DNA from 3 places in the Streptomyces sp. NPDC046909 genome. Region 1 is predicted to be linked to each of the others. Evidence: riboswitches for the same ligand, from Rfam matches in the RefSeq annotation. Region 1 holds a riboswitch; each other region holds the start of a gene.
The links. Region 1 has a riboswitch for cobalamin ahead of ABZ928_RS29895 (ABC transporter substrate-binding protein). Riboswitches for the same ligand answer to the same signal wherever they lie in the genome.
Positions count from the first base shown of each region.

Region 2: it holds a riboswitch for cobalamin, as region 1 does, so the genes downstream of both, ABZ928_RS22730 (CbtB-domain containing protein) here and ABZ928_RS29895 (ABC transporter substrate-binding protein) in region 1, are expected to answer to the same signal.
Region 3: it holds a riboswitch for cobalamin, as region 1 does, so the genes downstream of both, ABZ928_RS50695 (prenyltransferase/squalene oxidase repeat-containing protein) here and ABZ928_RS29895 (ABC transporter substrate-binding protein) in region 1, are expected to answer to the same signal.

Region 1 covers NZ_JBEYXC010000009.1:362,445-364,696, forward strand. The annotation lists gene ABZ928_RS29895 (ABC transporter substrate-binding protein) at 1-957, opposite strand, end outside; cobalamin riboswitch at 1,057-1,246, opposite strand; gene ABZ928_RS29900 (CoA-binding protein) at 1,417-1,824, shown strand; gene ABZ928_RS29905 (formylglycine-generating enzyme family protein) at 1,892-2,252, shown strand, end outside.
Region 2 covers NZ_JBEYXC010000006.1:433,420-435,671, reverse strand. The annotation lists gene ABZ928_RS22735 (CbtA family protein) at 1-758, opposite strand, end outside; gene ABZ928_RS22730 (CbtB-domain containing protein) at 784-1,005, opposite strand; cobalamin riboswitch at 1,044-1,197, opposite strand; gene ABZ928_RS22725 (histidine phosphatase family protein) at 1,293-1,859, shown strand; gene ABZ928_RS22720 (ferredoxin) at 1,972-2,252, opposite strand, start outside.
Region 3 covers NZ_JBEYXC010000029.1:64,687-66,938, reverse strand. The annotation lists gene ABZ928_RS50695 (prenyltransferase/squalene oxidase repeat-containing protein) at 1-939, opposite strand, end outside; cobalamin riboswitch at 1,054-1,190, opposite strand; gene ABZ928_RS50690 (phosphotransferase) at 1,238-1,888, shown strand; gene ABZ928_RS50685 (nuclear transport factor 2 family protein) at 1,922-2,252, opposite strand, start outside.

The sequences.
Region 1 (2,252 bases):
GCGGATCCCCGCCGCGACTTGTTCGACTCCCTCGACCGTGCGGATGGTCGGGTTCATGGCCTGCCCGCTGAGCAGCACGTACCGCTTGTGCCTGACGGCGTCCATGTTCCTGGTGACCGGGTCGGACTCCAGGAAGGCGATCTTCTTGGCGGCGGACTCGGCGGTCTGGGACTTGCGGGTCAGGTCGCCGATGACGAGGACGTCGGGGTCGCGGTCGGCGACGGTCTCCCAGTTGATCTGCGGCCACTCCTCGTGCGTGTCGTCGAAGACGTTCTGCGCGCCGAGGGCCCGGGTGATGATGCCGGGCGCTCCGCAACAGCCCGCCATGTAGGGCGAGTCGGAGTTGGCGAACCAGTACAGGAGGGTGACGTCGGAGGCGTCGAGACCCGAAGTGGCCTTCGCCATGCGCCGTTTGAGCGAGGCGACCAGCTTCTCGCCCCGCTCCTCCACCCCGAACACCTCGGCCAGGTCCCGGACTTCGCCGTAGACGGCGTCGATACCGAGCGCCTCGCTCCGCGACCCGTCGCCGTCCCCGGAGTTGTCCTTGCCGGCACAGTCGGACGGAGAGACATATGTAGGCACACCGAGCTTCTCGAACTGCTCCCGGGTGGCCACACCACCCTTGCCCAGGGTGGAGACGAACGAGGCGGCGACGAAGTCGGGTTCGGCCTCCAGGACCCGCTCGTAGGAGGGGGCGTTGTCGGCGATCCGCGGTACCTTCGCGTTCGCCTTCTCCAGCCCCTTCATCACGGGGTCGGTCCAGGTCGCCGTACCCGCCATGCGGTCGGCGAGGCCGAGGGAGAGCATGATCTCGGTGGTGCCCTGGTTGAGCGAGACGGCCCGCTTCGGTGGGGAGTCGACGCGGACGGTGCGGCCGCAGTTGTCCAGGGTGACGGCGGCCTTGGCATCGGTCGGGGCGGTGTCGGAGCAGGCGGTCAGCAGCAGGGTTCCCGCCATGAGCAGGGCGGCGGAACGCGCGTGGGGCACGGGAGTCGGTCCTCAGTCGTCGAGGGCTCGAACGCGGAGCCCGGTCGTACGGTGCTCCCCCGCCGCGGGTCGGCCGCGGGGGCCGCCAGCAGGTCTTCGGACTCGGGTTCCACCGGATCGGAGCGCCTTCCCGGACGCCGTACGGCGATCCAGTGGCCGATGCCCCGCCCGTCACCCTCACCGCTGCGCGTCAGCTCCGGATTCCCACCGGATTCCCTGACCCACGTCCATGGGTTCGACTGGCCCCGGCAAGCTATCACGACGGCACGCGCCCACCTCGAACAGCCCGTCAGGGGATTCCAGCCGACCTCCCACTGAGGTCGTCGAGCGACGTGGCCTGGATGTCGAGGTGCCGACACCGGGAATCCCAGCCCCTCGCCCGCTGTTGCCGAGCACGACACCCTTTGCACGGACCCGAGGAGGCCGAGCGTGTACGGCGACCCAGCGACGATCCGCAAGATCCTCACCGAGAGCGGCGACACCTGGGCGATCGTGGGCCTGTCGTCGAACCAGCGGCGCGCGGCGTACGGCGTCGCGGACGTCCTGCGGCGGTATGGCAAGCGCATCGTGCCCGTGCACCCGAAGGCGGAGACGGTGCACGGCGAGCAGGGCTACGCCTCCCTCGCGGACATCCCCTTCGACGTGGACGTCGTGGACGTCTTCGTCAACAGCGACCTGGCCGGTCCGGTCGCCGACGAGGCGGTCGCCAAGGGCGCGAAGGCGGTCTGGTTCCAGCTGGGCGTCATCGACGAGGCGGCGTACGACCGCACCCGCGCGGCCGGTCTCGACATGGTCATGGACTTCTGCCCCGCGATCGAGATCCCCCGGCTCGGCTGAACCTCCGGCTCGGTTGCCCTCCGGCTCTGCTGACCGCCCGCACAGGAACCTCGCCTAACCTCGCGGAATGCACGACTCCCCCTCCCCCTGCTGCATGCCGTCGGGCGGCGGCCAGGCCCCCGAGCGGCACCGGATCCTCCCTCCGCCGACGCCCCGCCGGGCGGCGGACGACGGCATGGTGGCGCTGCCCGGCGGCGAGTTCCTGATGGGCGCGGAGGACACGGAGGGCTTTCCGGCCGACGGGGAGGGGCCGGTGCGGACAGTGCGGGTCGAGCCGTTCCGGATCGACGCGTGCGCGGTGACCAATGAACGGTTCGCGGAGTTCGTCGCCGACACGGGGTACGTCACCGACGCCGAGCGCCTGGGATGGTCGTACGTCTTCGCGGGCTTCCTCCCCGCCGCGCTGCGCCGGGGCGCCCCGCGGCCGG
Region 2 (2,252 bases), on a different contig from region 1:
TGGGCGACGGGAGTCGGCCGCGCCGCGCCCGCCGTCTCCTTGGCCGCCCTGGGGACCAGCAGCCGCTCCGCCAGCAGCCCGAAGAGCAGCCCGAAGGAGGTCCACAGGGTCACCTGGACGGCGAGGGCGGCGAGCCGGTACTGCCACAGCAGCGCGGCCGGGAAGTGCTCCGGCACCTCGTTGAACGACGGCAGGAAGGCGTACGCCAGACCGACGACGAGGACGAAGAACGCGCCCGCCGCGAGGGTGGCGTTCCAGTTGCCCAGGCGGGGCGCGAGGCGCTTGCCCAGGATGACCGCGCCGACCGTGAGCAGCACGCTGAGCACGATCATCAGGAAGAACAGCGCGGTGCGCTGGTTGAGGGTGTCGGGGTCGCCCACGGCCGGCGGGTTGGCCGGGTACTTCAGGAACGGGACGACGTAGACGGAGCCCAGTCCGGCGGCCGCCAGGAGCAGCGCGCTCGCGCGCGGCCCGAAGCGGCCGATCCGGCCGAGCGCGAAGCAGTACGCGAGCGCCGCGATACCGCCGAAGGCGACCCCGTAGACGAGGACGCCGGTGGACAGGCCGGCGGTGGACTGCAGGGTGCGGCTGACGAGTTCCTCGCCGCCGTGCTCGTGGGCGTGGGACTCCTCGAAGGCGATCGCCTGATCGACCTTCGGTTCACCCAGGAAGTACGCGACCACGAGCGCGGCCAGACCCGCGGCGAGGCCCGCGAGCATGCCGCGGACCAACAGGTTTCTGACAGTTGCGGAGTTCATGAGCGGAAGTGCTTCCTCGTCGCTGTCAGTGGCAGGGGAAGCCGAGCAGGTGGCGGGCGTCGTGCACCCACTCGTGGACCCCCTCACCGGAGATGAGGGAGGTGGCGCCCTGTTCGGCGCCGACGAAGTAGAGCAGGACCAGCATCAGCACGCCGAAGAAGACCGCCCAGGGGGCGATGGCGCCGATCGGCAGCTTTGCGGGTACGGCGGTGGAGCTGGTGGTCGGCTGGGCGACGGTCTGCGCCATGGCAGGAGCCTCCTGGGGGAACTCGCGTCCCGTTTCGGTGGTGCACAGGACGACGGGGCGGGTCTGACTCACCCGGCCCGCACCCGAAGGGCGTTCCCGGCATACAGTGGCGCGACCGTGCCGGAATCCCACCGGCTTCCACCGAACCGTCGTCGATATCCACGAGAAGGTACCGCGTGGGAGAGGTGCGGCCAAGAGCGCATGGGAGCACCCCGGGCGCTCCCGGAGGGCTGTTCGGCCCGTCAAATGCCGATCTTGGAGGGGTTGTTGAGCGGGGGAAGGGACGTATGACCAGCCGAGTGATGTTGATCTCACCCGCGATCACGGAGGCGCTGCGGGAGGCCAGGTTCGACGACGGCTGCTCTCTCGACGCCTCCGGGCGCCGCCTCGCCGAGGCCGCCGCGGGCACCCTCCCGGCAGCTGACCTGGTCGTCTGCTCCCCCACCGTGCGCTGCCGGGAGACGGCCGCCGCGCTCGGGCTGCGCGCCGAGGACGCGGCACCGCTGGCGGCCCTGGACGCCGGGCGCTGGCGCGGTTCGACCTTGGCCGACGTGAGCGCCAAGGAGCCGGAGTCACTGGCCCGTTGGCTCGCGGACCCCGAGTCGGCGCCGCACGACGGCGAGTCGGTGCGCGCGGTGTGCGACCGAGTCGGACGGTGGCTGGACACGGTCGCCGACGGCGCGGGGCGCGTCATCGCCGTGGCCGAGCCCGAACTCGCGCGCGCGGTGGTCGTACGGGCCCTCGGCGCACCGGAGTCGGCGTTCTGGCGCACGGACGTCCCGCCACTGACGGTCGTCGAGCTCAGCGGCCGACTGGGGCGCTGGAACGTACGCCTGGGGCGTGCGCTGGGCTGAGGTGGGCTCGGCGCGGTGTCGAGGGCTGGTTCAGGGCGATCGGCCCCTCCGCCGGGCTCAGTTCAGCGCTCAGTGCGCCGCTCAGTACGCCGTACGCCGCTCAGTTCTGCGCTCAGCGCAGCGTCGCCATGAAGTCCGTGCAGGCCTGGGCGCAGTCGCGGCAGGCCTTCGCGCCCTCCTCGGCGCCGGGGCGGCCGTCGAAGGCGTGGGCGCACTCCAGGCACACCGTCCGGCACCATTCCAGCTGGACGCGGATGGCGTTCTCGTCCAGCCGGTTCTGCTCGGACAGCACCCGGCACGTCGCGTCGCAGACCTCCGCGCACATGATGCCCTTGCGTCGTACGAGTTCCTGTTCCTCGGTCCCGTCCGGATCCACGAGGCTCGCGCGCAGGG
Region 3 (2,252 bases), on a different contig from region 1:
GTGGGTCTCCAGCCAGTGAACGGACGCGGCGGCCTCGTCGTTGAAATCGGCGGCGGAGAGGGCGACCACGGCGTCGGCCGTGTTGCCGTAGTCCGGCTGGTCCTCGGCGCCGGGGAGCGCGGACTTAAGGTACTTGTCCTTGGCCATGGTCCCGGCGAGGTACGAGGCGCCGTTGTGGACGGCCCGCTCGAAGTCCCGGGGCTTCTCGCAGGACTTGGAGGCCTGCTCACCGCCGAGGAGGAAGATCTGAGGCTGCCCGCCCAGGCCGCTGAGCACGGCCGCCGCCGTGGCGTCCGCGTTGGCGACGAGCTTGCCCTTCTTGTCGGGCTGGTAGGCGAACGCGCCGCCGTCGCCGGTGCAGGGCAGGGCGAGCTTCAGCAGGGCGTCGGAGGGGGTCTTGCCGTCCTTCTCGAACGACTTCATCGACCCGGTGCCTGTCATGCTCGCGGCGAGGATCGCGTCGATGACGACGGACGTGGAGTTCGCGTCGGTCGCCCCGCCCGCCGTGTAGCCCCAGCCGCCGTCCTCGTTCTGCACCGACTTCAGCCAGGCGAGCCCCTTGCGTACCGCGTCCTCATGCTGGCTGGTGACCGTGGCGAGCGCCTGGACGGCCGCGGCCGTGCTGTTGGTGTCGACCATCACCTTGGCGTCGCAGGGCTTGGTGGTGTCCGCGCGGAACGCCGGGAAGGCGCCGCTCGCGCACTGCTGCCCGGCCAGCCAGTCCTCGGCCTTCTGGGCGGGGATCACGCCCTGCCGGTTCAGCGCCAGCAGCGTCAACGACTGCCGCCACACCCCGTCGTACGTCGGATCCCCCGCCCCGTACAACCCCTCGGGTATCGCCACCGACGGTGAGGGAGAAGGACTCGCGGCCACGGCCGGTGCGGCCGCCCCGATCACTGCGGTGGCGGCCAGGACCGCGGCGCTGCGGCGGACGTTCATGATCGGCGGGTGCCTCTCCCTGAAGGGGAGCCGGGCAGCACGGGACACCCCGGCGGCTCGGCTCCGTATGCCTCGACGGTGCCGTGCAGCGGCCGTTGCCGATGCACGTGAGCCGGTCACTAGAACCGTGCGGGGCGATCCGGCTCGCCGTCCCGGGGAGTGGGGCGGCTCACGGTTGCGGGTCAGCGCCGGATTTGCACCGGCTTCCCCCCGTACGGGTGTGATGACGACCCGGCCACTCTACCGGCACGTAACAAGCCCCCTGAGAGGCGGCTGTGCGCCGGGTAGGTTCACCGGCATGGGGATCGCGACGGGGAGACGGATCGGCTCGGGGCGGGCCTCCGACGTGTACGAGATCGACGCGGCGTGGGTGCTGCGGCGCGCCCGGCACCCGTACGGCGACGCGCTCGCCGAGGCGGCCGTGATGGAGCGGGTGCGGGGGCATGGCTACCCCGTGCCCCGGGTGCGGGTCGAGGACTGCTCGCGGACCGACCTCGTCATGGAGCGGCTGTACGGGCCGACGATGCTGGGCGCGTTCGCCGCCGGGCGGATCGGGCCTCGGGAGGCGGGGGAGGAACTGGCCGGGCTGCTGCGGCGGTTGCACGCCATCCCCGGGCGGATCGTGCATCTGGACCTGCATCCGGACAACGTCATCCTCACCCCCGACGGGCCCTACGTCATCGACTGGGCCAACGCCGAGGAGGGCGACCCCGGCCTCGACTGGGGCATGTCGGCGGTGATCCTCGCCCAGGTCGCCGTGGGCGACGAACCCTTCGCGGAGGCGGCGGGCTCGATGCTGGCCGCGCTGCTCGCGGATCCCTCGGGGGCGACCGGGGAGGGGCTGGCGGAGGCGCGGCGACGGCGGGCCGTCAACCCGACGATGAGCCGCCGGGAGGTCGAACTGCTCGGTGAGGCGGAGGAGTTGATCAGGTCGTACTGGCCGTCGTGAAGGCCGAAGTGAAGGCCGTCGTGGCAGCCTCGACTACGCGCTCACCGCTGACGCCTGAGGCGTCGGTCCCCCGAACGGCAGATGCAGCGCACGCGACGCCAGCAGCCAACTCCCGTCCCCCGTACGCCGGAACGTGTCCTCGTAGTGCCCGACCTGGACCGGCGCGCCGGGCGGCACGATGCCGCCGCCGTAGCCGTCGACCCGGTACGTCGTGAAGTACGAGGTCGCCGACGCCGTCTCCGAAGACGTCACCGTGACCAGGACGTTGGACATCACGCGCCGCGACAGCCGGTCCTCGGGGCGCGACCCGAAGTACTCGCGCAGTGCCGCCCGCCCCTCGAACCGCCGCCCGTCCCCCGGCGTG